Regions from separate parts of the Tamlana crocina genome, predicted to be linked through region 1. Evidence: riboswitches for the same ligand, from Rfam matches in the RefSeq annotation. Region 1 holds a riboswitch; the other holds the start of a gene.
The links. Region 1 has a riboswitch for thiamine pyrophosphate ahead of pnuC (nicotinamide riboside transporter PnuC). Riboswitches for the same ligand answer to the same signal wherever they lie in the genome.
Positions count from the first base shown of each region.

Region 2: linked by a shared signal. The riboswitch ahead of thiS (sulfur carrier protein ThiS) and the one ahead of pnuC (nicotinamide riboside transporter PnuC) in region 1 are both predicted to bind thiamine pyrophosphate.

Region 1 is NZ_JAAVJS010000001.1:226,858-242,491, reverse strand. It holds gene HC176_RS01120 (lysophospholipid acyltransferase family protein) at 63-806, opposite strand; gene trpS (tryptophan--tRNA ligase) at 939-1,907, shown strand; gene HC176_RS01110 (hypothetical protein) at 1,904-2,632, opposite strand; gene dprA (DNA-processing protein DprA) at 2,696-3,799, opposite strand; gene HC176_RS01100 (HU domain-containing protein) at 3,904-4,839, shown strand; gene HC176_RS01095 (acyl-CoA dehydrogenase family protein) at 4,928-5,929, opposite strand; gene pnuC (nicotinamide riboside transporter PnuC) at 5,916-6,521, opposite strand; TPP riboswitch at 6,580-6,686, opposite strand; gene HC176_RS01085 (acyl-CoA thioesterase) at 6,766-7,275, shown strand; gene HC176_RS01080 (NAD(P)/FAD-dependent oxidoreductase) at 7,284-8,186, opposite strand; gene HC176_RS01075 (DUF4625 domain-containing protein) at 8,377-8,856, opposite strand; gene HC176_RS01070 (DUF4625 domain-containing protein) at 8,932-9,711, opposite strand; gene HC176_RS01065 (TonB-dependent receptor) at 9,758-12,133, opposite strand; gene HC176_RS01060 (hypothetical protein) at 12,277-12,534, opposite strand; gene HC176_RS01055 (murein hydrolase activator EnvC family protein) at 12,992-14,158, opposite strand; gene lolB1 (lipoprotein insertase outer membrane protein LolB1) at 14,221-14,988, opposite strand; gene HC176_RS01045 (tetratricopeptide repeat protein) at 15,006-15,634, opposite strand, start outside.
Region 2 is NZ_JAAVJS010000001.1:121,547-137,180, reverse strand. It holds gene HC176_RS00620 (S41 family peptidase) at 1-9, opposite strand, end outside; gene HC176_RS00615 (DUF4349 domain-containing protein) at 105-920, opposite strand; gene rnpA (ribonuclease P protein component) at 931-1,314, opposite strand; gene HC176_RS00605 (geranylgeranyl reductase family protein) at 1,391-2,842, opposite strand; gene HC176_RS00600 (polyprenyl synthetase family protein) at 2,845-3,873, opposite strand; gene HC176_RS00595 (COG1470 family protein) at 3,903-4,631, opposite strand; gene HC176_RS00590 (COG1470 family protein) at 4,612-5,250, opposite strand; gene HC176_RS00585 (hypothetical protein) at 5,254-5,916, opposite strand; gene HC176_RS00580 (COG1470 family protein) at 5,920-6,702, opposite strand; gene HC176_RS00575 (hypothetical protein) at 6,699-7,199, opposite strand; gene thiH (2-iminoacetate synthase ThiH) at 7,335-8,447, opposite strand; gene HC176_RS00565 (thiazole synthase) at 8,569-9,339, opposite strand; gene thiE (thiamine phosphate synthase) at 9,341-9,982, opposite strand; gene HC176_RS00555 (hydroxymethylpyrimidine/phosphomethylpyrimidine kinase) at 9,987-10,754, opposite strand; gene HC176_RS00550 (thiamine phosphate synthase) at 10,854-11,435, opposite strand; gene thiC (phosphomethylpyrimidine synthase ThiC) at 11,604-13,463, opposite strand; gene thiS (sulfur carrier protein ThiS) at 13,521-13,724, opposite strand; TPP riboswitch at 13,826-13,920, opposite strand; gene HC176_RS00535 (GIY-YIG nuclease family protein) at 14,167-14,460, shown strand; gene HC176_RS00530 (GIY-YIG nuclease family protein) at 14,719-15,012, shown strand; gene HC176_RS00525 (M1 family metallopeptidase) at 15,368-15,634, opposite strand, start outside.

The DNA of each region.
Region 1 (15,634 bases):
TCATTTTAACAGATGATTGCTAAGCCTTCAAAAAAACTGCTCGTCCCCAGAGCAGTTTTTTTTTATACATTCTTATTAAACTCCTGTAGTTGCCGGTGGATAATTCCTCGAGCTTTTTCGTTTAGCGCCTTGGTGTTTTCAATGGTAAGCCCTTCCGTAGATAAAAATTTATGGATTTTTACGCGCATCCTGCCGGGGCTACCACTAAAAAAAGTGTACGAAAATCGTTTTTTATTATCGGCAAACGTTATGGGCACAACAGGTATTTGGTGGTTAATGGCCAGCCTAAAAGCACCATCTTTAAATTCATCTAACAAGATATGCTTTTCCGGCACACCACCTTCGGGAAAAATACAGATACTCAGCCCCGATTTGAGTCGGCGTTGGGCACGCAAAAAAACGGCCTGTCTGCTTTTTGGCGAAGAGCGGTCTACCATAATACAAGTGCGTTTATAAAAGAAACCAAACAGGGGAATTTTAGCCAATTCCTTCTTGCCAACAAACACAAAGGGGTTTTTAACCGAAACCAGCATCAACATAATATCGGCCATTGAGGTGTGGTTGGCTATAAACATGTAGCTTTTACCTTTTTCGGGCGTTTGGTTACGCTCAATTTTATAAACGAAGCCCATTCCTGTTAATATAAATCTGGCCCAAAATCTAGCCAACCTAAAAAAGAATGGATACCACGATTCCTTCAAAATGGAAATTAAAAGCACTGGAAACAATGCAATAATGGGCAATGCCACTAAAATGTAAAACCAAATGCGGTAAAGTGTCCAGAAAATGTATTTGAAAACTTTCATCGAACCCAAAAATACACAATTGTATTGAGCAATTCTATTAAAAAAATTACCTTTGCCAAACATCAAAATTGAGATTAACATTAATAAGATTCCCACTGGAGTTTATCTTGAGCGGAGTCGAAAGATGAGGATATGGCAAGGATACTTACAGGAATACAAAGTACAGGAATACCACATTTAGGCAATATTTTAGGCGCGATTATGCCCGCAATAAAAATGGCTAACGACCAAAATAACGAGTCGTTTTTTTTTATTGCCAATATGCACACCCTAACGCAAATTAAAGATGCAGAAACACTGCGCCTTAACACTTATGCTGTGGCTGCTACTTGGCTGGCTTTTGGTTTGGATTTTGAAAAAACCGTGTTTTACAGGCAAAGCGATATTCCGCAAGTTACTGAGCTGTCGTGGTATTTAAGCTGTTTTTTTCCGTACCAACGTCTAACCTTGGCGCATAGTTTTAAGGACAAGGCCGATCGATTGGAAGATGTTAATTCAGGCCTGTTCACCTACCCCATGCTTATGGCTGCCGATATTTTGGCTTACGATGCCGAATTTGTTCCTGTTGGAAAGGACCAGTTACAGCATTTGGAAATGACGCGCGATGTAGCTTCGCGTTTCCACTCTAAAATGGGCGAAACTTTTGTGCTTCCAGAAGCCAAAATACAGGAAAACACCAAATTGGTTCCCGGCATAGACGGCGAAAAAATGAGCAAAAGCCGTAACAATACCATCAATATTTTCTTGGCCGACAAAAAGTTGAGAAAACAAATTATGGGCATCCAAACTGATAGCACACCTCTTGAAGAACCTAAAGATTGGAAAACTTGTAACTGTTTCGCCATTTATAGTCTATTGGCCAACGACGACCAAATTTCAACCATGAAAGCCAACTACGAAAATGGCAACTATGGTTACGGTCATGCCAAGCAAGCTTTATTTGAATTGATTGTTGAAAAATTTGCCACAGAACGCGAACGCTATAACCACTACATGAACAACCTCAACGAAGTGGATGACGCTTTAGCCATTGGTGCTGAAAAAGCAAAGTTGGTAGCTAATGATGTGTTGAAACGTGTTCGGGAGAAGGTTGGGTATTAGTTGGGTTCTGCAATCCACATATCGAAATAGTAAAATTCTGGGTCTGGTTCATCTTCATCATATCCGTGTTCCAGACCTGAGCCAATCTTGATATAATCTTTTGTTAATACAGCGATATCTAGATTAATAGACTTTCCTTCTAAAGTTATTAAGGGTTTTGATTTAAATTTAGGTAATCTTTCCCCATATATAGTACTCATTTCTTTAAACCAATAGGTTTGAGACTCTTTACGACTACCCACCCTTAAACTAGGGTAAAATTTCAAATCTCTTACAACGTAAACCTTTGTTGTATATTTTAAATCTTCTTGTATCTGTTTTATCTTGTTATTAATCTCCACAAACTGTTGGTTTATTTCGCCAAGATTTTTAACTGATTCACCTTCTTTTACCTCTAAGGAATCCACAAGACTTTCATAATTACGAAGTTTTGTTGTTAATATATCAATCCGTGCATTTTGTTTTTCAAGTTTTTCTGAAAAGTCTTTATCAATATTCTCAGTAATATTATTGTAGCTATTGAAACCTAAAAACCCAACGAGAAATATTAATATTGCAGAAACAGCCTTTAAAAGATTAATATTATACTTTAACTCGAAGTACCTTTCATCTGGGAGTCCTTTTTTTCTCTTCCCTATGTTTTTAAATATTTTCCAAAGAAAAAACACATCTGATATTATCAATACAAGAATGATAATTAACATGATAGAAATAAAAGCATTCATAAAGTCTGTTTTGAAAGAAGAAAAGTACAATAAAATTATGAGATTCCTGCTTCCGCAGGAATTTTAAACCACCTCGAACATTTTTCCGGGTAACGGGCGCACCACGCCTTTCAGTTCCATATTGAGCAGTACGCTGGCGACTTTAAAAATGGGGATTTGGCAATTGATGGCAATCATATCCAATTGTTCCTTTTCGTTTTCCTTTAGGAAATTGTAAATGGTTTTTTCGGTGTCGTCTAACTCTACAAACAACTGCTTTTGCACGCCTGGTTTTTCTTTGCCTTCCAATTCCCAATTTAAAATATATGGAATATCAGCAGGCACCGTTAGCATATGCGCCTTTTGCTGCTTTATTAAATTGTTACAGCCGGTGCTTTGGCTGTCGGTTGTTCTTCCGGGAACGGCAAACACTTCGCGGTTGTAACTATTGGCTATATCGGCAGTGACCAAACTTCCGCCTTTTTCGGCCGATTCAATAACAATAGTCGCCTCACTTAACCCAGCGATAACCCGATTGCGCTTTAAAAAATTGTTACGGTCAAACTTATCGGTGCTCCAAAAATCGGTAAAAAAGCCACCGTTCTTCTCCACCTCAACCATGTATTTTTTGTGCACTTTAGGATAGATTTGATTCAAGCCATGAGCCAAACACCCAATGGTCTGCAAATTATTTTTCATCGCAGCTTTGTGGGCGGTAATATCGGTTCCGTAAGCAAACCCAGAAACTATTATAGGATTATAAGGCACCAACTGTTCTATTAAACTTTCGCAAAAAGCGATACCACTAGTGGTAATTTTCCGAGTACCAACAATGCTAATGATACGCTGATTTTGCACGTCGATATTCCCCGCCTGAAACAGTAAAATTGGTCCGTCGATGCAATGTTTCAGTCTTTCGGGATAATCACTTTCCTGAAAATATAATACTTTAATACGGTTAGATTTTATAAATTCTAATTCCAGCTCGGCTTCCTTTAAATGATGGGTTTTAAACAAATCGCTCACCGTTACGCTTCCAATGCCATCTATTTTTAGCAAATTTTGCTTCTTTTCCTTTAAAACGGCTTCGGCAGAGCCACAATGTGCAATCAGTCGTTTTGCGGTAATGTCGCCAATATTGGGTACATGTTGCAGGGCCAAAGTGTAAAGCAGGTCGTTTTCGGTCATTCTATCTGATTGATTTTTAGTCTAAAATAAAAGAATTTTTAGTCTGTTAATAAATACTTCCACTTAAATTTTAAGCAAAAACATAATTTTTTAACTTTGTTTACATGCAACTAGAAACCTACATTAGCGACTTACTATATAGATATGAATGCGTTACCATTCCAGAGTTTGGCGCATTTTTAACACAAAGAGTATCGGCAACGATTGACGAAGACTCCCATACGTTTTATGCTCCTAAAAAAGTGCTTTCTTTTAATGAGCAAATCCAGAAAAACGACGGGCTTTTGGCCAATTATATTGCCGAGGTTGAAAAAATACCTTTTGAAACCGCCAATAAAAAAATTGAAAAACGTGTAAGGCTTTTAAAATCTTACTTAACGCAAGGCGAAACCCTGACATTCAAAAATATTGGCGATTTGGTTTTTAATCAGGAAGGAAAAATTCTTTTCGAGCCAACATACGAGTTGAACTACCTTACCGATTCGTTTGGGCTATCGCAATTTGAAGTGCCTTCTATTGCTCGTGAAGAACACAAAGAAGTAGTTGAAGACATCGAAAAAGTAATTCCTATTGGTGTTACCCCAGAAAAACGCAAAGCCAAGCCGTATTTAAAGTACGCCGCCGTGGCTTTAATTGCATTAACGCTTGGTGGTATGGCTGCTTCGAACTTTTATGTGAATAAAATTGAGCAGCATAACCAAATGGCCCAAGAGGAAGCCACAAAGCAGTTGGACACTAAAATACAGCAAGCTACCTTTAGTTTAAATCCGTTGCCTGCCGCAACACTAAACGTTACCAAGCAAACCGGAAACTACCACATTGTGGCCGGTGCTTTTAGGGTTGAGGAAAATTGCGACAAAAGGGTAAAACAACTTAAAAAATTAGGCTATAACGCCCGAAAAATTGGCGTGAACAAATACGGACTGCACCAAGTGGTTTACGGAAGCTACGAAACAGGTAAAGAAGCCTTAACTGCTGTTAGAGATATTAGAAAATCGCACAACAAAGACGCTTGGATTTTAGTTAAAAAACTGGATTAAATTTGTTGATGTTCATATAATTTTAAAAGCAGGAAGCGCATGTCGTTTTCTGCTTTTTTGTTTTAAATAAACCCACATTAAAAAAAGTCTATCTCGTAAAATTTCGGTGCTGAGTTGCGGTAAAGTAATCCTTAAAAATACGATTTATATTTTCGTTCTCATTACACGCCCGAATGCCTAACATGGGGTAGAGATCTATAATGGCTTTTGAAAGTGCTTTTACCGAATTTGAAGCTTCATTATGTATTTTGGCCACCCACTTTTCTGAAAAGGCACCTCCAGAATTAATAGTTTCTTCAATTTGAAACACAAACTTATTTAATGCACTATCCGCTGCAGCGATGGTATTTTCCAAATCCTTCAATAGTGCTGTATGCGACTGGACAGTTTTGGCTTCATTACAGAAACCATCGGCCATTCCAATATAATTTACCCAAAGGGTTAAATCGGCAAATACCGAAAAGTCAATTTTAAAAATAGGCGCATCATGATACACTTCGTTGTACAAAAAACTATAATTACTATGCACCCATTTTTCTTTTATCTTAAACGAATGGGTAGCCGTAGCTTTAAGCCCCATGGCGTTCCAATCTGGTATGATTTTAACATTGTCTTTATCCAACACAAAAGAGCGCACCACATCCATTCCTTCTTCATTTTTCAGAACTCTTCCATTTTCAAGAATTTTGGCATTCAGGGTAAAATGCGATAAATGCGGAGCGCCCGTAGCATATTTCCAAGTTCCTGAAATGATATAGCCTTCGCCCTGTTTTTCAGCCGTACCAAAAACACCGCCACTGCCACCAAAACATACGGGTTTTTCAGAATTCAAAAAAATGGCATCGGTAACCTCTTTTTTTAAATTTCCGAAGAAAAAATTAGCGCCGCTGCACAAGGTTACCGTCCACCCCAAACTGCCATCGGTTTCAGCTAGTTTACGGAGTTTCTGCAAACCTTCAGCTAAAGCACACTCCAATCCACCATGCGTTTTGGGTAACCAGATATTCCAAAGTTTGTTTTCAGCAATCCAATTCAAGGTTTCTTCAGAAAACACCTCTTTACCAAGACACAATTCACTAAGCCCTTGCATGTTCTTCCTGTGTTTTATTATCGAGAATATGTTTCCACTTAAAATATCCGGACACGGCCACAATGAACAAAAATGTGGTCAATCCCGCATAAACGTATAATTCTTTATAAATAAGTAGGGGCACCGATATAAAGTTACTAATGTTTAAATACACCCAGTTTTCAATTTTCCGTTTGGCCATGAGCCACATGCCAGCCCAAGCGAAAGCCACAACAATGGCATCCCAAATGGGCACATCAGAGTCGGTATGCTGGCTTAACCAATAGGCCATCAGTGAAAAACAGCCTACTACAACACCCAATGCAATACCATGTTCTTTCGTGCTGGAATATGAAATGGGCGCTTCGGTATTCTGCTTGCCCAATTTCCAATAAAACCAACCGTAAATACTCATCACCAAGTAGTAAAGGTTGAGCAAAATATCGGCATATAATTTCGATTTGTAAAGCACCCAAAGACTAATTAAAATGGAAACAATACCAAACAGGTAGTTATTGATATTGTTTTTTCTGGCCAAAAGCACCTGTACCACACCAAAGGATGTGCCTATCCACTGTAATAAAGTTAGCTGGGAGAATAAATCGGTCATCATTGAATTTCCATAGATTTTAAAAACAGGCCGATGACACTTTGGCGTAAATACAACCGATGTATTTTTTTTGAAAAATCCCTACGTTGGCATTATCCAAATCAGGTATAGAACATATGCTCTTGGGTATCATCTCAGCCCTAAATTAGAGCACCCCATTTTGGTTGCAAAGTTAGGTAAACCTATCTAAATGATTCTGCTAAAACATTAAAACCTTTATCTTTGCAGCATCATTAAATTCGACTTCATGCAAGCCAAAACACCTAAAGAATCGCTTACTATTTTAACCGATATGGTTTTGCCCGGCGAAACCAACCCATTGAACAATTTGTTTGGTGGTGAACTTTTAGCCCGTATGGACCGCGCTGCCAGTATTGCTGCCCGACGCCATAGCCGCCGTATTGTGGTTACGGCTTCGGTAAACCATGTGGCATTTAGCCGCGCAGTGCCTTTGGGAAGTGTGGTAACGGTTGAGGCCAAAGTATCCCGTGCTTTTAAAACCTCTATTGAAGTATTTATTGATGTTTGGATTGAAGACCGTGAATCGGGCAAAAAAACCAAAGCCAACGAGGGCATTTATACCTTCGTTGCGGTTGATGAAACCGGAAGACCCATTGCCGTGCCCGAATTGGTACCAGAAACCGATTTGGAAAAAGAACGCTTTGCCGCTGCTTTGCGAAGAAAACAATTGAGTTTATTATTGGCGGGAAAAATGAAGCCTAATGAGGCTAGTGAGTTGAAAGCGCTATTTGAATAGGACGTTTTTTAAAACAGTTCTTGTGACAATTCCATATTTACTACAGCTCCAGCCAAGTTTCCAGAAGCTACGGCATTGGCCACAGAACGCATCCTCGATGAGTTATCCCCACAGGCAAAAACACCATCGACAGTGGTTTTATTGAACATGTCGACCTCGATGTACCCCAGCTCGTTCAGTTTACAACCCAATTGCTCCGGAACACTACTGTGTTGTTCAAACGGTAGCGGTGCATAAAGGGCTTCATAATCCATTTTGGTTTGATCATCAAAAACAACGTTTGTAACAACGCCCTGCTGGTGCTCTATCTCTACTATTGGTTTTTCTATAATGGATATATTATTGTTTTTGAATTTTAAAATAGCATCAGATTCAAATTTAGGCTTACCCATTGTTAAAATATCCAATTTAGAGGTCAGGTTACTAATCAATGGTGCGAGGTGAAGTGCAATATCGGCATTAGCGATAAGCCCTGTTTTCTTACCCTTAATTTCATACCCATGGCAATACGGGCAATGCACCACGGATTTGCCCCAACACTCTGAAAATCCTTTAATCGATGGCATGATATCCTTAATACCCGTCGCTATGATTATTTTTTTGGAAAAGAAAGTCTTTTTTGAAGCGGTTCGGATTTTAAATGTATTGTCGGTTTTTATGGCTTTGGTAACGAAGTCTTCAACAAAGTCAACGCTTTCATATGCTAAAACCTGGGATTTTCCTATGTCTGAAATGCTTTTGGGAGTTGCGCCATCATGGGTTAAAAAATTATGTGAATGCGGCGTTTGTTTGTTACAGGGAGAATTACCGTCTATAATCAAAACGTTTCGCAATGAACGCCCCAAGGCTAAAGCGGCAGAGAGCCCCGAATAGCTTCCACCAATAATTACAACATCGAACATTGATTTCATATTTTACAATTATTTAATCATTATCAGATTACCCAACAAGACTCACTATTAAAAGCCATTAATTTCAAACTCGATATATTTAAAAGCACCTCTGTTGTAAGTATTAATTTACATAGTCACCAATTACTACAAAATGTTAGTATTTGAGTCATACTAATTATTAAAATGCCTCTTAGAGTATAATTAATTGTTAGTCCACAATTTTTACATCGATTGATGTTCTACTTTGCCAACCGGTTACATCGGTAACAGAAAAGGCACAGTGGTAATCGCCTGTGTCAACATCATTTGGAATTGCAACTTGCACAGCTATTTCATAAGATTGCAAGTCGCCATCAATACTAAAGCTTTCCATATAAATTAATGGGTTTACTGCGGTTTTAATGGGCAACAAGTCACATAATGTCACTTGATCATCGTGGGTATGGTGATCAAAATTGTGGTGTAAATCCAAACTGTAGGAAGCCAGAGACAAGTTATCGGTTACCATGGCTTTAAAGGTGTAGGTTTGACCTCTCTGTAGTTCTTGGCAACCTTGCGGAAAACCGTCATCGTAATTCACGGTTATGGTTGGTTTTTCCAAATCCTTTTCATCTGAATCACTGCTTGAGCAAGCTGTAAATAGCACAGCCAAAAACATTAGGTTTATATAAATTTTAAATCGTTTCATAGCATCTTATTTTAAAAATAAGATTGTTTGGAAAGTCGTAGTAAACTTCCCAAACAATCTATTTTGGTTTTGTAATTACTCTGTTACATCAATATGGGCGTCATAAGAAGTGGTATTGCCCTCTTCGTCTTCAACGGTAAATTCAATATGGTATTCGCCGGCAGGAGCCGTTGCAGGAACATCAATGTGCTCATGGAACTCTACTTCTGTTTTTCCGTGGTATTTGTCACCATCAAAAATTTCTTCGAAGTCCCACTCTACTTCTCCGTCACCAGGGGTTAAACCGTGGGCATGGACATCTATAGCAATGTTATGGATACCGTGTACGGCATTGATCATAAATTCGGCATGAAAATCGGAACCTCTTGCCACGGTTTCATCAATAGAAACGTCGCTTATGGCAATAGGATCCATAATGTCAATGTGCCCATCTATTTCGGTGCTGTTTCCTAGTTCGTCTGTAACCACCAACTCTACATGGTATTCTCCGGCAGGAATGTTACTGGGTACATCTACATGCTCATGAAACTCAGGGTTTATAACCAAATATTTACTGTCTGTATAAACCATTTCGTAATCCCACTCTACTTCTCCTTCACCGGGTGTTAAATCGTGCGAATGGATGGAAAGTGAAATGCTTTTAACGGTAGCTTCGGCATTTATTTCGGCCTCTAAATGGATGTCGCTGCCTTTGTAAGCTACTGGATCGGTAGAATGCGTGCTGCCCTCACCGAATTCAAAATTTGAAATTACTGGGGCGTTTAACGACACACTGTCGTCGTCATTACTACAAGATTGGAAACTTAGGCCCACAAAAGCGGCCATTGCTAAAAATTTAAAACTTGATTTAATCATTGTTGCTTTCATTTTGATTTTTGATTTAAGTGTTTATTATTAATATTTAAAAAGGAATGGTTAAGGATATGGAAATGTTGCGTCCAGCTTCTGGCACATCTATTAAGCGGTAAAAACTGGTATGGTTAAAATATTTGGTATTGAAAACGTTGTTGACCTTCAGCCGCATTTTTACGGTATTATTCCTATTAAAAAGATGGGCATTGGCCAAAAACGAAAGATTTAATATTTGATACCCGTTGGTTTGCTCTTCAGGGGGTACAATTTCATTTTGCCGTGCCGCCACTTTAAAATCGGCCATAAATTGCGGATGGTCCAAAAACAACACGTCGTTAAATTGGTAACTGGCCGACAATATACCCGACAGTGGCGGAGAAAAAGGCAGTGTAAACCCTTCTTTAGCTCCGCTGGTTTGTCTGGAATAAACATATTCGGCAGAAGCTTCGAGGTTTAGTTTTTCAAAGAAAGTGGTGCTCGCTTTAAGCTCTCCACCAAATCTAAAAACCTCGGCTTGCGTGTACTCGTAAATCTGTAAACTCTCGTAGTAATTCGGCGTAGGGTTTAAGTAAATGTAATTGCTGAAGTAATTGACAAACGGACTCACATTAATGCTGAACGCATTGGCATTATGGTTTATTTCGGCATCTATTTGGTACGACGATTCGGGTTTGAGGTTTAGGTTACCCCGCTCGAATCTGTACATGTGGTAATTTACACCATCTGAAGCCAACTCGTTTGCCAAAGGCATCCTAAAGCTTTTCCCAATATTTATTTTATAATTGGTTTTATCTTGAATATAGCTTAACCCTACCGAACCGCTAAAGCTTCCAAAATCCAATGTTTTATTCAGTGCACGTTGCAAATAAACTTGGGATGTGGTGCCATCGGCATTATTTACGGTAGAACGAAACCAATCAAAGTGTTCTTCGGTCTTCACTATGCCAAAATCGTAACGGGCACCCGTAAGCAAATGCAGATTAGGGTTTATTTCCCATTGTAAATAACCAAACCCTCCTACTGTAAAACGCTTGTAATTGGGTATTAAAAAACCCCAACCACCAATGTTGTTATTTTGGTGCTCTACATTTATTCCCGTAACAAGGTGTTGGTTTTGGTTGAGTTTAAAATCATCTTTTATATTTAGGCTATAGGTGTTTTTTACAAATATCCTTTCTTTGCTGCTTTCGGGCTTGGGCATATAACCATGTGGCACAGGCTCGGAGTTTTCAGACCTGTTATTGTTTTGAAAGCCCAAGTCAATGAGAAGCGTGTGCTCGTTAAGTTTTATCTTGGTATTGTTGGTAATTTTAAAATGGTTGGTTTCATGAAAAGGCAAATCAATATCGCGGCTAGAGCTATCATAATCGATGTTTGAATTACGCACTTCCAAACCATGGGCATTGGCAAAAAAACCATTCTTAGAATTGACATTACTAAATGCCGTTTCCGAAGTTATATTTTTCGTGGTATATCCTACATTAAAGCTGGCACTTGCCTCTCTTCCGGCAGTATTTCTTAAATTATTGTCTTGTAATTCAAAAATGTAGTTCTCGTAGTTTATCCTGTCGGTTGGCACTTTATAGTCGCCATAATCCCTGTAGGTAAGCCGCGTTTTGTAAAACCATTTGTTCTTTCTAGCCTGTATCCCTGTAGAGATACCAAACAAATCGTTATTGCTTTCCCCTAACAAATTAACTTCACCGTTAAAACTATTTTTTTGCGGCGTCTCAGACGGCAAAATATCGACCACCCCCGCAATGGCATCAGAACCATACATTAAAGATGCGGGACCTTTAACAATATTGATAGCATTGACGTTATACTGGTCTATTTCCAGTCCGTGGTCGTTTCCCCATTGCTGCGCTTCATGTTTTATCCCGTTTTGAACCACCATAATCCGATTAAACCCAAGCCCTCTAATAACAGGTTTTGATTGGCCTGAACCAATATTTATGGTACTAATGCCGGGTATTTTTTCGAGTGTTTGCATCAAACTGTTTTCTCTGTTGCTTTCCAAATATTCATTTGAAATACGTTCAGAAATAATGGGAAGTTCTTGGGCTTTTCTTTGGTTAGATTTTCCTGTCAGACTGATTTCATCTAGTGCGGTAGCCTTTTCGTCCAAGAATATCTTAATGACATCCGCTTCTGATTCTGAATACTTTTTTAAATGGACAGTTTTGGTTTCGAAACCTAAACTGGAAATGGTAACAACACAATAGTTGTTTTTTACATTTTTCAATACGAACCTGCCCGATGCAGATGAAACCGCAAAGAGTCCGTTGCCTTTAATAGAGGCCCCTTCAATAGGTGCATGTGTGATGGCGCTAAGCACAAAACCTTCAATAGTAGAAGTGTTCTGTGCAAATGCCATGGCGAAAAGACTGAAAAACAGCCATACGCAGAGCGTTTTTTGAAACATATTAAAAATTAAAATTTTATGTTCTGTTCAACCGAAGAATCGACAGGAAGTGCAAAACCCAAAATGGATAAAAAACTTTATTGGCAAAAGGTTTGCCTATATCAACTGCAATAAGCTTAAAAAACTTATGGATTATGCACTTTTTAAAAACACCACAAAGCCGGAGGTGGCCTAGAAAAAAGTTGATGTACAGAGGTGGAACTGCCCAAAGCAAAATGGTACTCGATTAGTTCTCCTTTTCTAACAAAATCGGTTGTGTTTTCTACAGAAAAAGATGGTTCATCAAGAGCAAGAGCAGGCGTTAAGTTGTGTGTTATGGCATGGTCACAAACCGTACAATGGTCAGCAGCATGGTCTTGGTCTTCTGAATGCGATAGCACATGCAAGCCAGCTACTTTCATAAATAACGAAAGCAACAGGAAGAAGCCAACTATACTATATTTAAAACGACTGCTTTTCAAAGTCTAAACAAAACTAATCTTGAACCTGATTTTGATGAATGTTTATTTTTTTGCAAATATACTACAAACTTATGTTATTGCGCTACAATAGCATTAAAGAGTTTGTTAAAACAACCAATTCACAAATCCTGTTTTAAGAGCCTGTTTAGGAATTTATCAATTATTCTTTTATGTTTCTTTTTGTACGTTATTTCGTTAAAATTTTGAACCGTAGCGATGCTATGCTTAAAAATTTTGCCTCATACCGCACCAAAAATAATCTATAAAATATTTAATCATAAATTCCTAAACAGGCTCTAAATCGTTACGCAAAAAAATAAACCTGGTAAAAATGTTTATCGAGAAGTTATTTTCTAAAAAAATAATCCACGCGTTTTTTTTGCTAAGCAGGAACAGCTTACATCTTATAAATCCAGCTGCTAGGGTTTTCGGTAACAAACCCTTTGGAAATGGTAAAACTCAAGATGGTTTCGCCATTGCTGGAGTTGGTAAACACCTTACCAATTTCCTGTTTGGTGGATACTTTATCTCCCTTTTTAACGTAAACTTCCGATAGGTTTTTATAAATCGTTAAATAGTTTCCGTGGCGGATCATCACGATGGGGTTTACGTTTTTCATAATCAGTATTTCGCTCACTTCGCCATCAAACACGGCTCGGGCTTTGGCCCCTTTTTCGGTAGCAATACGCACACCGTTACTTTTAATGGTCAGTGATTTGTTGATGGGGTGCGGTTGCGAGCCATAACCCAATCGCACAAAGCCTTTTTCAACGGGCCAGGGCAGTTTACCTCGGTTTGAAACAAAATTAGACGCCAAAACCTTTTCTTCCGCCGTTAAGGCAAAACTGGTGGACGATTTAGGCTTCCCGGCCTTTTCGTTCGATTTGGCAATGGCCGCTTTAATCAATCGGTCTATCTCACGGTCAATCTTATCGGCTTCGCGTTGTTTTTCTTTAATTTGTGCCGTATAGCGACTTAAATTCTTTTTAATGGTTGCCATGAGCACTTGGTGCTCGGCCCGTTCTTTTTCCAATGATTTTTGCACCGTTCGGTTTTCGGCAATCAACTTCTTTTTTTCTTCCTGCTGCTTTAATAAATTTTCGTTAGTGGCCTGAAGTTCGGCCGTTTTTTCCTTAATGGTTTCACCTTGTTTTTTTTGGTGCTCGGTGTATTGCTTCATATACTGCAAACGCTTATAGGCCTGCTTAAAATCGTCCGACGACAGTAAAAACATAATCCTGCTTTGCTGGTTTTTGCTTTTATAGGATTTCACGATCATAGCGGCATAATCTTCCTTTAGCTGCTTTAGCTCTGTCCGCAAATCGGTTATTTTTTGTTGGTTTGAGTTAATTTCCCGAGTCAATAAATTGGCTTGCTGATTGGTGACCTTAATCAGGTTGGAGAGTACATTGATTTTATAGTTGAAATCTTCAATAAGCGATAATTCCGATTTGGCTTTCGATTGGTTTTCGCTGCGCAACTCATTAATTTTCTGGATTTCGCGACGCAATTCCTGGCGCCTCGTTTCCAATTGCTTTTGTTTGCTATTTTGCGAAAACGCCATGTTGCAGCACAATAATACGCTGAAAACAAAAAGTATATTATTTTTAAAAAACGGTATTATCATTAAAGTTCAATGGCTTTAAAACCAGCAGGTATTTTAAACGGAAACCTTAAATCTTCATTGAGTGAAACGCTTTTAAACTCTAGATCTATCGCTATTTCTTCATTGGCCTCAACCGCCATAACCCTTATGCGCTCCGGAAATATTTGTTTTTCTACCTCTTGGTACGACAAGTAATCAATTTGGAGATGCCTCATCTCTTGGGGTTGCGATATTTGTTGTGAAGTCACTTTGAAGTTTTTCGGGTTCAACAAATAAAAAATCTCGAACAGAGTCACTTGGTTTTTGGGTTGAACCACGTAGGAATCATTATCAACAGTAGATTTGTATTGCCCTTCATTCAAATTATAAATGGTTTCGCCCAACAACAGATTCTGTACTTTTTCAAAATCAAGTTGGGTGCCCAATAAATCACTTAAATATTGGTAATCGCCATCAAAATAGGTATTGTCCAATTTATTGTAAAAACTCACTTTTTCGGGAGTTACTAAGGCCCTAAGCAACGAAAAGGAAGCGTTTATCCAAAGGGCTTCATCTTTTTTCGCCCTAAAGGACACCGAATGGGTTTGTGATTTTTCGCCTTCAGAATAAGTGATTTTTAACCGAGCTTGCAAGGTGTTAAAATCGGCAGCTTGTTTTCCGTTAGCCTTGATAAGCTGTTTGGTGGATAACTTGTAATTAGCCTCTCCACTGGCCAAGGTTTTAGCCGATTTACAATTAAACAATAACAAAGCCAAAAAGCTTAAAACTATATAAGGGTATTTGCGCATTAGTTTTGGGGTTCTAGTTATTTTGCTTTATCGTTAAACGTTTGTGCTTTAGTGGTATTTCCCAATAAGGTGTGTGCTTTGCTGAGCTGTTTATAAAAATCGGTTTCCATTTTAGTGTCGTCGATAATAAAATCGAGTCCCATTTCTAACGATTCGATAGCCTTTTTAGGTTGATTGAGCTCATTATTAGCGACCCCGTTGATTAGATAAAACAAAGGCTGCGCCGGAAACTTATCAATAGATTCGCTACTTTTTGCCTGTGCCAAATCGTACTTTTTTAAATCGAGGTACAACAGCATGACGTTACGTAACACACCAAAATTATTAGGTCCCAATTGCAGGGCTGCCTCAAAATTTTCGAGGGCTTTGGCCTTATTGTTTTTAGCCAAGTAATACTGCCCAAGCTCGGTTAGGGTTTTGCTGTTATTAGTACCACTAACCATAGCGGTGGCTTCCATCAAATCGGTTTCGTACTGGGGGTTGTCGCCCACAAACTGTACAAAATCGGTGAGTACTTTAAGTTTGGCATCGGGTTTTATTTCGCTACTTTTCATCACAATTTTCATCGATTCGATAGCTTTTTCAGCCTCGTTGTCATCCAAATAAAATTTATAAAGTGCCAGATGTACCAACTGAGAGTTAGGGT
Region 2 (15,634 bases), 110 kb from region 1:
ACGTTTCATCTATTTGAATTTTTTAACAACTTATTTTTTATATGTTTGTTGGTGTTACTCTGGTAGTTATTGAAATGTTTTGATTATTCCCTGCCAAAAGCCCATTATGATTTTTTACTCTTATTTATCCATTTTCTTAAAAAGAAAATTCCGATGATGAGAATGATAATAAACGGCCAAATATGTAAAATTCCCAAGAAAAATAGGGAAATTCCGTTGAACCCGGATTTTATGGCATTCCACATTTTGGTACCGTACGATTTGGCTACTGGCGCTTCGGAAGTGAGTTTATAAAATTCAATTTCCAAAGTGCTTAATGATACTTGGTTTTGAAGGTAATTCAAGCGGCCTTGTTTGGCTTCAATTTCTTCTCTTATGGTTGATAGTTCGCGTTCTATTTCTAAAATTTCCTTGACGTTTTTGGCTTTGTCCAATAATTCCAAATAGCGATTTTCCAATTGTTTTTTGGACTTTAACCGGGCTTCCAAATCAATGAATTCTTCGGTGACATCTTTTGCAGAAACACGTTTTTCATCAAAATACGATACGTTTTGGCTAACGGCATCTAAAGCATCCTGAAAGTTTATAGTGGGGATCCGTATAACTAACCGACGGGTAATTCGGTTGAATGAATTATTGGAATTATCATCTTGAATAAAACCTTTGTTCGCCTGAACCACATGTTTAATGTCGAGGTAGGTTTTATCTAAATCTCGTGTTTCAAACCGCAGAAATGAGGTTTTAATGATTTTTTGAGGGGTTGTTTCAGAAGGAACCACCATATCATCAACAGTGGACATTTTTTCAACACTGTGCATTACTTCAGTTTCGGCATAATCAGCAGTTGAGCTTTCATTCGATGGGCCTTTAGAGCACATCAAAGGAAACAAAAGCACTAAAACATAAGATAGTAGTTTCATAATGGATTTTTTACTGGCTTTCCTCCGAAATTTTGTTTAAAAATTTAGTGAACAACTGGTTCATTCGTTTTTCAACTTGATCAAAAGAGGGTTTTTCTTTGCCAATGTACAAAATCATAAACGCGTGAGGCGTTGTTAAATTGTTAAAATACTGCCCTTTATTTAATCGGTAAGCTTCTCGAAGCAAACGTTTTATGCGATTTCGTGCCACAGCAGTTTTAAAATTTCGTTTGCTCACTGAAACACCAGTTTTGGCCATAACATCATCATCAAAAGTAGTGCTCAAATACACCAATCGCAACGGAAAGGCCGATACCGATTTACCCTCGGTAAACAGTTGGTCAATCAGTTTTTTGCTTTTTAGCTTCTCTTTTTTGCCGTAGGTGAATTTCAATGCGCTGATTTTATTGCCAAAGGTAGCAAAATATAAAAAGCGTTTTTTAATAAGAATTTCGACTCGGTGAAAGGAATTATCTTTTCACGGTATACTTAGCCACAGTAAACGCTTTTCCGGCTACGTTCGCCAACCAACCCAAATGGGCCTTGGGATCTTTAGCGAGGGCTTTTAAAATATCAGTAGTAGTTTTGGCCAATTGCGTACTATCCTTTAAAAATTGAGAGGGCTTCTCCATATTTTTTAACACGTATGAATTGGTATCATAGCCCGCTTGCATAAGTATTTTCAATATAAATTCGGTATCCAAAGCTTTGTAGGAAGGGTAGGTGCCCTCAAAAATCCCAGCAACGGTGCCCGCAAACTTTGGGTCTTCCTTGCAACGGCCAATCAATATTTTTAAGAATGACATCCAAATGGGTTCCAAACTTTTATTTTTTCCAAATTGAACGAGCAAATTGGAAAGTGAAAAATCGTATTCCAATTCGTCTTCAATGGTTTTTTGATAGGGCATTAAAGCATCAACACTAAAATCGTTGATTTTTGAACATTCTTTTATGGTTTCGGAAGCCCACCGCGCACTCAAAACCGCATATTGGATGCCGTCGCCACTAAGCGGATTAATCAACCCCGCAGCTTCGCCCACCAACATCGTTCGGTTTGAAACTACCGGATTTTTCGGGTCGTAAAATGTAATGGGCCAGCCTTTAACTTTTTCGGTTGCTGTACCGTTACCCAGCCGTTTTTTTAAATCGGCGTTGGTGTCAATAAAATTTGAAAAGCATTTTCGAACTTCAGAAACTTGCTGCGGGCACGTTTTAAACACCATAGCCATACCCACATTGGCATCGTGTTCACCTTTCGGAAAAAGCCAATAAATCCCAGGAAAATTCTCTTTATTGAAATACACATCCACGCGGTTTCTTGGGCCATTTACATTTTTATAATACGAACGCAGCCCCAGCAGTTGATAGGCCGGGTCGGGGGAGTTGCCACGTAATTGCCTGGCTACAATCGACCTGCTCCCGTCAGCACCAATAATCAGTTTCGAGGTAATTTGCTGATCCAAAGCACCAACTTTGTAATTAGTGGTTACTTTTAGATTGCTAACCTTAAAATCCGTAACCCGAGCCCTTTCAATAAAAGTTGCACCGGCCGATTTTGCTATATTGTAAATCATGAAATCCAGCTCGATTCTCGGGATAATGCGCGCATGAAAAGGCAATTCATCGGGCTTTTCCAGTTCGATAAAGGTTTGGTCGTTTTCCATAAACAGTCCCACTTTTTCAATGGCATTGGCCTTTTTAAAAGTATCGGTTTGGGTAATGCCCATATTGTGGAGCTCCTTTAGTGCAATGGGGCTTACGCCATCGCCGCAAACCTTGTCCCTGGGGAAATGTTCGGCTTCAATAACCACCGTTTTAATATTGGCTTTTGAAAGATGATAAGCCAACGAACTGCCCGCAGGGCCACCGCCAACAATAAGCACGTCGCAATCTACTGTTATGTTTTGCTTAATATGAATCATCTTCAATAATCTCTATTTATCATGTACAAAATGATGGTTTCTAGAAAAGCTTTATCTTCGGAATCCTTTAAATGTGAAAAATGGGTGTAAAACTCTTTTAAGGCAGCCCCGGCCAAATATTGACTTGTTTTTTTGGCATGGATGATAGATTCGTATTTATGCATCAGTTCCAGAATGTGTTTTGCATCGGTCATGGTTCTTTCCAAAACCGGAGTGCCCAAATAATTTTCTATCAAATATTTTTCGTTTTTTGAACATTCTGAAAGCAGATGAATGAGCATCAATGTGCGCTTGCCTTCAATAATATCGCCAGCTATTTCTTTTCCATAGGCACTCTCTTCTCCCACTAAATTGAGAACATCGTCCTGAATCTGAAAAGCGGCACCCATAAAATAGCCCAATCGATTAAAATTATCGGGGTTTACGCTGCCTTTACTCCCAATAAGCGCACCGATGCGTATGGGTTGAATGCAGGTGTACCAACAGGTTTTTTTTAGAATCATGCGCAGATAATCGCTTTCCGAAAGGTCGCAGCGGTTATCTTGCCGCCAACCCAATTCGAGGGCTTGTCCTTCGGCCGATTCGGTAATAAGATGGTAGACTTCCAAAAAAATGCGCTGCGCCAATTTTTCGCCCATAAGGGTTTTGTTGTGCCAAAGCGGAAAGAGGCTCAAGGCATTCATCATATCGCCCACGTTAATGGCTATGGCCCGGCTGTGGGTGGTGTGCATCGTGGGTTTGTTACGGCGTGAGAGGCTTTCGTCTTCCACATCGTCATGAATGAGGAAGGCATTGTGAAGCATTTCGAGGGTAACCGCGCTAAATTTAGCCTCACTTAATCGTCCGCCATGAGCGCCACAACTGGCCATGCACAACCCTGGCCGGAAGCCTTTACCACCGCGGTTGGGATAATCCAAAACTAAATCGTACAAATATTTTTTGGGCTCTTTTTCGGGTACAAAGGCATGGATGCCACGGAGGGTTTCAGCCCCGTAGTATTTCAATTTCGATTTCATTTCCAAAACATCCATCGCAGTGTGTTTTTTGAAATTTTATTACTTCAATCCACAACTTCCAAAGCCAATAGTATTCTAATTTTTGGATTATTTATATCAGTTATAAAGGCGTTATAATGCCCAACGGTACTGTTTTTTGGAAGGTTTATGGTGATATTAATATCCTTTTCTTCCTGGGGTTTCAGTTGTACCGTTTTGGGCTCTATTTTAATGGCTCTAAGTCCTATTTTTTGCGAACCACTGCCTAAAAAATCCGATTTTCTGAGTTCTATGGTAGTGGTTTCGTTTTCTGAATCGTTGAACAAGCTCAAATTAAGCGTTGTGGTTTCCCCGGCTTTTAAAGAATGTTCGGGTTCCAGAAAAATAATATCGCCATTTGATGGTTTTGGGGGACTTTTTGAAGCGGGCTTATTTTTTTTAGAAGCTGATTTCGTTTCGTTTTTCAAAGCTTCAAGAACCTCGTTCATTTGGCTGGTAATGGAAGCAAAGCCATCAATTACCAAATCGAGTACTTCGTGCGAATCGCGCCTAATACGGTTCATCAGGGCATCGGGGTTGCTTCTCAATTCATCAACATCAACCAGTTTTTTTTCAATGTTTTTGGCCGCTAAAATACCCGCGGCGATTTCTTCTTCTAAAATATTAACTGCAGAATTGACGATGTTCTGCGCTTTGTTCACCACGCGGTCGGGGTCTATCCACGATTCGTTTTTATTCTTTTTCGATTGGCCAGCACCCGATGTGTTTTTTTTGCTATTTTTTTGATTTGACATTGGCGGTTTTGGTTTGTGGGGGTTGCACATTGAGGTGGATTCTGAAAAAAGAAGGCTCGTAGCCTACCACCGACGCATTACTGAAATACATATTGGGCGGCGTGTTTTTTGGAATTCGTAAGGTGATTTTTACCGTGCTGGATTCACCGGGCTTTTGCGTGAATTTTTGCGGACTGAAAGTAGTTTTGATACTTGGAAACTCCACAGACTCGCTGTTTATGAAAATAGAATTGGTAAGTTGGCATTCGGCGGTTTCGGTTTTAGTGTTTTCCAAAACAAATTCTAAAGTCATGCTTGAACCCGCTTCAGCATTGGCCGACAGTTCAAAAGCTGGTTCAGTTACCGTTTGATTTTCATTGTTTTCACCATTTAAAAACGAATCCACCATACCCAAACCCAATTGCATGGCGTGGTTATAATATTCCAAATTCAATTGGGCAAACGCCTTAAACGCCTTGCTGTACTGTTCGGGCTTAAAAACAAACAGGTTGCCCGATTTGTTGGGCTGTTTGCTCCATTGGTTCAGCAGATTTAAACTTTGGTTCATGTATTTTTTATTGAGTTCCAAAGTTTGCTTAAACAAGTTTTCCAAAGGCTGATTGTCGGTTGTTTTGGCCATATATTAAGTGTTTTCTCGGTCGCGGGTTTGTTGGGGTTCGCAGTAAAAGTGCGATTGCCAACTTTGCCATTTCAGTTTGAATTTTTTCTCTTCGTAAGGCGACGCAGTGGTAGCATGGTGGTCGGCCACATAAACGGTCAAACAAATATTTTGGTTGTATTCTTTTTCGCGGAGCACAATTTCTGCAGAATAGGTGCCATTACTAAAATTGGCTAAATCGAGTACTAATAATACGCGCTCGGAAGCATGCGGTTGAAGTGATACACTGTTTTTATTCAGCTTGGGTTGCGAAGGGGCTAAAGCGCCATCCTGGTCGGTCAATTCCCGAATGCCTACTTGATAGGTTTTGGCCGTATTACAGTTGTTTTTTACCGTAAACGGAACCATAATGCGCTCTCCAGCCATAGCATTTCTATCGATGGAAGCAATGCAATGTGGCGCACATTTTTCTTTCGGCGCACAGCAATTTTCGGTATTCATTATGGCTTTAAGAGGGTTCAAAACACTTTTACCCAACTGCCCCATTTGTTCACTAACAGGCGCGTTGTTGCCAATCATATTTTCCAGCATAGTGCCGTAAAATTGCATCGACATATCCGAAATGGATTGGATATTTTCCATAACGGCATCGCTAAATACGTTCGATTTTAGTTTTCTGTTTTCCATGGCTTAAGTGATTTTAGGTTCTTGATGCGATTTTATAACAAACGACAATTCTTGGTCCCAAAACCGAACGTTCAAATCGTAGTCGTTATCGGCTTGGGCTTCCTTTGGCATCACAAAAGAAAAGGTAACGAGCATCTGCTTGCCGGGTTTTATTATTTGTCCGGCCTCTGCAATTTTGGCACTGGCCCAATTGGGCAATTGTTCTTTGATGTGTTGCGTAATTTGGTCCATGGTCGCGTTAAAACCATTGGCTTTTCTGTCCCTTACTCCAAAACCAAAGGCGCGGCACAGCATATCCATGTCGAGGGCTGCCACGTGTTTGGGATTAGGGATTTGAAAATCGAGATTGCCCCTGTTTAAAACGGTAAAACTAACGCTGTGTTTTGTGCCCGGAGCGGTGCCTTGAAGCGTAAATTCATTGGGTTGCACCGCCACGTTAATGCTGGGTTGCACCACCAACTGAACTTGTTTTTTTTTGCCCTTAATTTCTATGAATTGATGATAAGTACCAGGAGGAGTTTCTAGAGGAAGACTTACCGTGAGTGATTGCAATTTGGTTTCGCCAGCACGGAGTTTGGTGTTCATATAGAGTGAAATATCACTTAGTTTGTTTAAACTTTTGCTGGTAGTAGGTTTTAGGCCGATGTACCGAACTCGGGTGTTGGTTTTATCGGTGTTGCGCAGCTGTACCGTACCACTCAATTTTGTTGGTGCACCGTTTAAAATGATGGTTTCATCTCCAAAATCGATATTTTCAATTGGAGCATTGGGTACTTTGGTAATCATGATGTTTGTTTTTTGGTGTCGGTTACTCGAATATCACTTCTTTTTGGGAAGGGTCGGGTGTCGGGTTGGCAACAATCGTCTTCGCAAAGTTCAGCCGATGTTGGCACGTAAGGTTCGGTAATAATTTGCCCTTCGCCGCTGGTGCAGATACTGAAAAACTCAACGCCCATCATTTTAAAACAAATGTTGGTGTAATTGGGTATGCGCACCCGATGTTTCATCAGGTCTTTGATGTCTTGCAAGGTGAACCGAGGCAGGTTTAAAATTTCCATTTTATTGTCGGTTGCCACGGGTTCTTTTGCGTCTCCGGTAAGTTTCAGTGTGTTGGTGGTATTCAGGTTGCCGCTGATAATGTTTTGCACACTTCCGGAAAGTGCCGTTGCAATTTGTCCGGAGTGCCGGGCATCCATTCCGCCTGATAATTCGGTGTCCACATCAAAAGGCGCGTCGGGGTGAATGGTATGGTGGTAATTGGTAGGAATTCTTGGCGTACTCATAGCGTGAAGAAATTTACAGTTAGCCCCTTAAAGGTAGTAAAAATTTCACGATAATTGAATGTAAATATTTAAATTTTAGATAGTTGTGTTTTTTGAATGGACGTTGATACGTAATAATTGAATATGTTTTATCGCTTACCAAGTGTTTTCCCAGTCTTTCCAAACGGGTTCCAAACCATTATTTTGAAGCATTTCTGCAATGGTTTCCGTGGGGCGTTCGTCTGAAATTTCAAACTGCTCCAACGATTGTGGTTCTACCACATAACCACCGGGGTTGGTTTTCGATTCGGCACTCATGGAGGTAATGCCTAAATGGACGATATGGTTTCTGAAGGTTTCACTCTCGCGGGTACTCATTGAGAGTTCCACGTCTTCATCCAATAACCGGAACGCACAAATGGTTTGTACCAAATCGCTATCGGTCATTTCTACTTTAGGCTCCAATCCGCCGGAATGAGGACGCAATCTCGGAAACGAAATAGAATACTTGGTTTTCCAATAGTTTTTTTGAAGATATTTTAAATGTAAAGCGGTAAAAAAGCTATCGGCGCGCCAGTCTTCCAAACCAAACAAAGCGCCGATTCCAATTTTATGAATACCTGCCCTGCCTAATCTGTCGGGCGTTTCCAATCGGTAATTAAAATTCGATTTTTTTCCTTTTGGGTGATGTTTTTTGTACTCGGCCCGGTTATAGGTTTCTTGATACACCAAAACGGCATATAAGTTGGCTTCAATCAGCTCTTCGTATTCATCTTCGTCCAAAGGCTGCACTTCAATGGTGATGTTTGAAAATTGTTCATTGATGAGTTTAATTGCATTTTTAATGTATGGCACACCAACTGTTTTATTGGCTTCGCCGGTAACCAGCAAAATATGGTCGTAGCCTTTATGTTTTAAAAAGGACACTTCTTTTAAAATTTCGGCATCGGTTAAGGTGCGACGCGGAATTTTATTGGTCATGCTAAACCCACAATAGGTACAAATGTTTTGGCATTCGTTGCTTAAATACATTGGCGCAAACATTTGTATGGTATTGCCAAAACGCTTTTTTGTAATATTTTGGCTGAGTTGGGCCATTTGCTCCAAATAGGGTTTGGCGGCAGGGGAAACGAGGGCCTTAAAATCTTCTAAATCGCGCTTGGTTTTAGCTAAAGCATATTCTACATCTTGTGCCGTTTTGGCTTGGATGCTGTTTAAGGTGTCGTCCCAATTGTAGGTGTCAAGAATATCTTTGAAACTATGTGTCATCGGATTTTGAATATTTTTCGTTTTGTCATTGCGAATAAAATGAAGCAATCTGTTTCCTTTGTCTTCGGTACTTCTGCTATGCTCAGTAAAGGCAAGCTCAGTCTGTCGTAATAACGTGTTCTTAATTTAAAAATGAAGTTAATGGGCTACTCGCCTCGGCATGTGGTTTTACCGAAGCCAATTTGGCATTGTAGGCCATGCGCCCCGATTCAACAGCCATTTTAAATGCTTTGGCCATGGTTACTGGATGTTGCGATACGGCAATGGCGGTATTGACCAAAACGGCCTCGGCACCCAATTCCATGGCAAAAGCGGCGTGCGACGGACTCCCAATTCCGGCATCGACAATAACCGGCACGTTGCTTTGTTCGATAATAATTTCTAAAAAATCGAGGGTTTTTAACCCTTTGTTAGTGCCAATTGGTGCGCCTAATGGCATAACGCATTGTGCTCCCACATCTTCCAAACGCTTGCACAACACGGGGTCTGCATGAATGTAGGGCATCACCACAAAGCCTAATTTTACTAATTCTTCAGCAGCTTTTAAGGTTTCAATGGGGTCGGGCAATAAATATTTGGGGTCGGGATGGATTTCCAATTTCACCCAGTTGGTTTCCAAAGCTTCTCGGGCCAATTGCGCCGCAAAGACCGCTTCTTTGGCATTTCGAACGCCCGAGGTATTGGGCAATAAATTAACGTGGGGCTGCATGATGCTTTTCAACATTTTATCCTGACTGTTGTTGGCATCAACGCGTTTTAGTGCCACGGTAACCAGTTCACTTTCCGAAGCGAGAATAGCCTCAGACATGAGTTGGTTGGAACTGAATTTTCCAGTGCCCGTAAATAAGCGCGATGTAAATGTTTTATCTGCTATTTTTAGTAAATCGTTCATATTAAAAAGTATGGCGTTGCTCTTGGGTGGCCGATGCGCCCAAAAGTTTGTTAATATTTGAAATGTTGTTGAAATCCTGAGTTATTGCGCCAGACATAGCAATACCGTGAACACCAGTGTTTAAAAGATCGGGAATGTCGTTTTCGTTTATTCCTCCAATGGCAATAATAGGCGTACTGCTTTTTAAGGTATCGAGAATAGCTTGATAGCCTTCCATGCCTAAAATAGGACTCAAATTAGCTTTTGTTTTGGTAAATCGAAACGGACCCAAGCCAATATAATCGACGTTTTTGGTGATTAGGTTTTCACAGTCTTCCAGTGTATTTGCTGTTGTGCCAATCAGGTACCATTTGCCTAAATATTCGCGGGCTTCGGTGGGGCAGGTATCGGTTTTTCCCAAATGCACACCGTCTGCCTTTACGGCTTTGGCAATTTTATAATGGTCATTAATGATTAACCGTGTTTGAAAATGTGCCGTAATTTCCCGAGCTTGTTCTGCGGTTTTTAACACAATTTCTTCTGGATAATTCTTCAGTCGGAGTTGAACCAATTCTGCACCGTAAGTACAGGCTTTTTGGATGTTTTCAAGATGGGCTTCCGGAGAGTCTCCTTGTGATATATAATGAAGCTTTGCGATTTGCATGTTGCTAATGTTTTAATTGATAATTGTGATAACCGAGTAAACTCGAATTAGAATTTAAAAACTGTTCGGTGTAATATTTAGCCTGTTGGGCCGCGTCTTCCAAAGGCATTTCTAAAGCTAAATGGGAGGCCAAAGCAGACGACAATACACAACCGCTGCCGTGCTTTTCTGAAACTTCTTCGACACTTGGCGGGATATTCACCTTTACAATTTTACTGTGGTACAATTCGTCCCAACCTGTTTTATCAGTTCTGTGGCCGCCTTTTAAATAAACATGGTTTTTTTTGCTGATGTGTTCGATGGTTTCTTCAATGTTTTTTTCCGGATATAGTAATTGAATTTCATCGTAATTGGGCGTAATGATATAACACCTTTCCCAAATAAAATCTAACACCTGTTGATTTTCTGAAGTGTGGAAATCGAACCCCGCACTGGCCTTAAAAATAGGGTCCAGAACAATTTTTATATCAGGGTTGAGGAGGTTTAATTGTTTTAAGATACTGAGCAAAACTTCCCAAGATTCAACAATGCCAATTTTCACGACCGAAATTTCAAAACGCTCAAAAAGGGTATTAATTTGGGCTGAAATAACTTCAGGTTTTACCCAATGGCAGTCTTTAAAATCCACATCGTTTTGAACCGTAATGGCTGTACAAACCGATAAGCCGTACAAGCCGTGTGCTTCAAATGTTTTAAAATCTGAAGTGAGTCCCGCACCGCCCGAAGGGTCGTGGCCAGCTATGGTTAGTATGTATGTTTTATCGTTTTGCATTTGTCGTCATGCTGAACTCGTTTCAGCACCTCATAATTTTTATAATCTCTTTAGAAAACTTATCAAAAACTTCTCGATACAATTCCTCATGCTTCGGAATCACTCGAAGTGACGTTTCATAGTTTTAAAATCCTGCACAGGCGTTTCACTCTGCCAAATACCCCCCAAAACACCAACCCCTTGATAACCTAGTTTGGTGAATTCCGAAAGGTTTTTGGTGGTTACGCCACCCATACCGATTACTGTTTTTTTTACTGAGTTGACCTCAAAACCGCGGCCTTTATACCCTTGTTTTGAAATGGATGAAAACACCGGGCTCAGTAAATGATAATCGAAATGGAACTCACAGGCTATCAATTCTTCGGTAGAATGAAACGAACTGCTCATACTAATGTTTTGTTCATTCCTGATGGTTTGAAGGGTGTCCAAAGAAAGCTCGCGCCGTTGGGCCTCCTGAAAGTGAATCCCTTTTAAGTTGTAATCGTTTATCAATTCATGATGTTGATGTACCACAATTTTGCTATGATATTTTTTATCAATTTGATTTAAATAATTGCGATAAAAATGATAGTCCTTACGAGGTTTTCGCAAATGAAAATACTCTAAACCAACTTCGAAAAGCTGATTTAGAATAAATATTTCATTTTTTATGTCTTGCTCGGGAGCGATTAAAACTACCATATTTTTAATGACGTCACTTCGAGTGAATTTTAGGATTGAATGACTAAAATTTTTATCGAGAAGTATTCTTTTTTATGTTTCTTGGTTGAGCACTTCTCTCCCGATAGCTATAGGGATCAATTCCTCATAGTTCGGAATCACTCGAAGTGACGTAACGTTTTTGAAATTCTACAAATAAACCTCCGAACCTTTTTCTTTAAATTCTTGCGATTTCTCTTCCATACCTTTTTTGATGACTTCATTTTCCACAATGTCGTTTTCCTTGGCAAAATCGCGCACTTCCTGAGAAATTTTCATTGAACAGAATTTTGGTCCGCACATCGAGCAGAAATGAGCTACTTTAGCGCCATCGGCAGGAAGCGTTTCATCGTGGTATTCACGAGCCAATTCGGGATCTAAACCTATATTAAACTGGTCTTCCCAACGGAACTCAAAACGGGCTTTACTCAAAGCATTATCGCGGTGTTGTGCCCCTGGGTGACCTTTGGCTAAATCGGCTGCATGGGCGGCTAATTTATAGGTAACTACGCCGGCACGAACATCATCTTTATTAGGTAAACCTAAGTGTTCTTTAGGGGTGACGTAGCATAACATGGCACAACCGTACCAACCAATCATGGCAGCGCCAATACCTGATGTAATGTGGTCGTAACCTGGGGCAATATCGGTGGTTAAGGGGCCTAAAGTGTAAAATGGCGCTTCGTCGCAAACCTCAATTTGCTTTTCCATATTTTCCTTAATCATGTGCATAGGCACGTGTCCGGGACCTTCAATAAAACACTGTACTTCGTGTTTACGGGCTATTTGGGTTAACTCGCCTAAGGTTTCCAATTCGGCAAACTGGGCTTCGTCGTTGGCATCGGCCACCGAACCAGGACGCAGACCATCACCTAAAGAAAAGGCCACATCGTATTGTTTCAATATTTTGCAAATCTCTTCAAAATGCGTGTACAAGAAACTCTCTTTGTGGTGCGCCAAGCACCATTTTGCCATGATAGAGCCTCCGCGAGAAACAATACCGGTAACACGCTTTGCCGTCATAGGAACATAACGCAACAATACACCGGCGTGAATGGTGAAGTAATCCACCCCTTGCTCGGCTTGTTCTATAAGGGTGTCACGGAAAATTTCCCAAGTTAAATCTTCGGCAACACCATTTACTTTTTCCAAAGCTTGATAAATAGGCACAGTTCCCACTGGAACCGGTGAGTTACGGATAATCCACTCGCGGGTTTCATGAATGTTTTGCCCAGTGGATAAATCCATGATATTATCGGCACCCCAGCGGCAGGCCCAAACGGCTTTTTCAACCTCTTCTTCAATCGATGAGGTGGTGGCCGAGTTACCAATATTGGCATTGATTTTTACCAAGAAATTCCGACCTAAAATCATAGGTTCGGCTTCGGGGTGGTTGATGTTTGATGGAATAACAGCACGGCCACGGGCCACTTCTTCACGGACAAACTCTGGAGTTATTTTTTTCGGAATGGCCGCTCCAAAATCTTGCCCTGGATGCTGTTTGGCAATTTCGGTCATTTCATCAATACGCTGGTTTTCACGAATGGCGATGTATTCCATTTCTGGAGTAATAATGCCTTTTTTCGCGTAGTGCAATTGCGTAACATTTTTACCTTTTTTAGCGCGTAACGGTTTTTTAAGGTGCGCAAAACGCATGTGGTCTAAACTTTTATCGTTTAAACGCTCGTTACAATATTTTGATGAAAATGAATCCAATTGCTCCACATCGCCGCGGTCTAAAATCCATGGCTCACGGATGCGTTCAATTCCGTTGTGTACGTTTATTTCTTTGTTTGGGTCGGTGTAAGGTCCCGAAGTATCGTACACGGTAACGGGTTCGTTTGGCGTTAATTTTCCTGTAAAAGTATCTTTGGTGTCACTCAAAGAAATCTCGCGCATGGCCACTTTAATTTGTGGATGGATTTTTCCTTGAACGTAAATCTTTTTTGAATTGGGAAAGGGTTGTCTGGTAATTTGTTCCTGCTTTGGTGCAGTGTCTTTATTTTTCATTTTTTATTGGGCTTTTTATGTTCTTTTCGCTTATGGCTGAGTTGTTAATTTTTGTATTTATCCGCCTTGCGTAGCTTGAATAATTAGAATAGAATCGCCGTTCTGAAACCGTTGTGTGTCCCATTGGGTTTTTGAAATAATGTTTTGGTTTACGGCAACGGCAATGCCTATTTGTGGATAGTTTTCCTGAGTCAATAGTTGCGAAACATTAATCGTTTCGTCAATATTAACCTCGCGTTCGTTAAGATGAATAGTTATCATTTACAATATGTTTAAATATTGCAAACCAAGGGAATAGCATGTACTTTGAAAAAACACCCAGAAAGTGGCGCTTACGAAAAGATGTGCTAGAGCGCATTGCAGTGCCCTATTCAACTTTTCCCTTCGGCGGTACTAACCGCATCAGGTTCAAAGGGTATGTCTCAGTTCTATTTTTAGAACACCCCTAAAGTTTACGTGGCTAAATTAATAAAAATTAAACGATTGACCATAGATTTAGTATGGAGAAGGTTCTCGATACGATTTTTTTAAGCTTTGCTTAGGTATCTTCAATCAAAATATATTTTGATTTTGACAATCTCAAAAATCACTCGAACTGACGGAAAACTTCTTTTTGTCCAATGGTTGCGTTTATGAACCTTACGTCACTTCGAGTGATTCCGAAGCATGAGGAATTGTATCGAGAAGTTACTATATTTAAACTATGAAATTGTCTTTTGTATACATTTTAAAATGCTCCGATGACTCTTACTATACAGGAATAACATCCAATTTAACGGAAAGAATATTTAAACATAACTCAGGAAAATATAAGAAGAGTTACACATACAACCGCAGGCCCGTTGAATTGGTGTACTATGCTGAATTTACAAATATTAATATTGCTATTCAAACTGAAAAGCAAATAAAGAAATGGTCAAGAGCTAAAAAGGAAGCTTTAATAAGTAATGAATTTGACAAACTTCCAAATTTAGCTAAAAAGAAGTTTATGTCTTAAAAAGGTTCTCGATACGATTTTTTCGTTCCTCAAAAATCACTCGAACTGACGGGAAAACTCCATTTGGGCCAATCGTTAAGTTTATGATCGTTGCGTCATATCGAGTGCTGCGAAGTATGAGCAGTGTATCGAGATGTCTTTTTAAAGACCTTCAGTACAGGATCCAACGATACGCACGTGATAAACCGAAGACCCTTACGTCACTTCGAGTGATTCCGAAGCATGAGGAATTGTATCGAGAAGTTATTATATTTAACTATGAAATTGTCTTTTGTTTACATTTTAAAATGTTCTGATGACTCCTATTATACAGGAATAACATCCAATTTAACCGAAAGAATATTTAAACATAACTCAGGAAAATATAAGAAGAGTTACACATACAACCGCAGGCCCGTTGAATTAGTGTATTATGCTGAGTTTACAAATATTAATGTAGCTATTCAAACTGAAAAGCAAATAAAGAAATGGTCAAGAGCTAAAAAGGAAGCTTTAATCAATAATGAATTTGACAAACTTCCAAATTTAGCTAAAAAGAAGTTTATGTCTTAAAAAGGTTCTCGATACGATTTTTTCGTTTCTCAAAAATCACTCGAACTGACGAAGAAACTTACTTTTGATCAATGGTTACGTTTATGGTCGTTACGTCACATCGAGTGCTGTGAAGCATGAGCAGTTGTTCCCGATAGTTATCGGGAGAGATGCTTTGGGTGTTAAAATTTATGCATTAAAAAAGGCTTCCCCGATTAAAAGGGAAGCCTTTTGATAATGTGAATTCTATTTAAAAATTCTGTTGTCACCTTGAGCCTTTCTGCTTCGCTCAAGATAAACAAAAGACGAAAGGTCTTAGAAAAAAATGATTTCAATTAGGTTTCGACTGCGCTCAACCTGACATAATAGTAAAAACTTACTTTTTATTATTCTCTGAATTGATATCGGCCATCATGTTTTTGGGGTCGATTTCAACCGACTTTACAGTTTTTGATGTTTCGAAACTGTAGGTTGGGTAGGCCCAAGCCCAGTCGTTTATAATTGTAGCTTCGGTTGGTTTTTCACCACGCATCATTTGCAACGGGATGTAAAAATCTTCAGAAGTACCATCGGTGTAAGTTACCGTTAAATCGATTGGCATGGGCATGAGTCCGATGCGCTCTAAAGTAACGGTTTTGTCTTC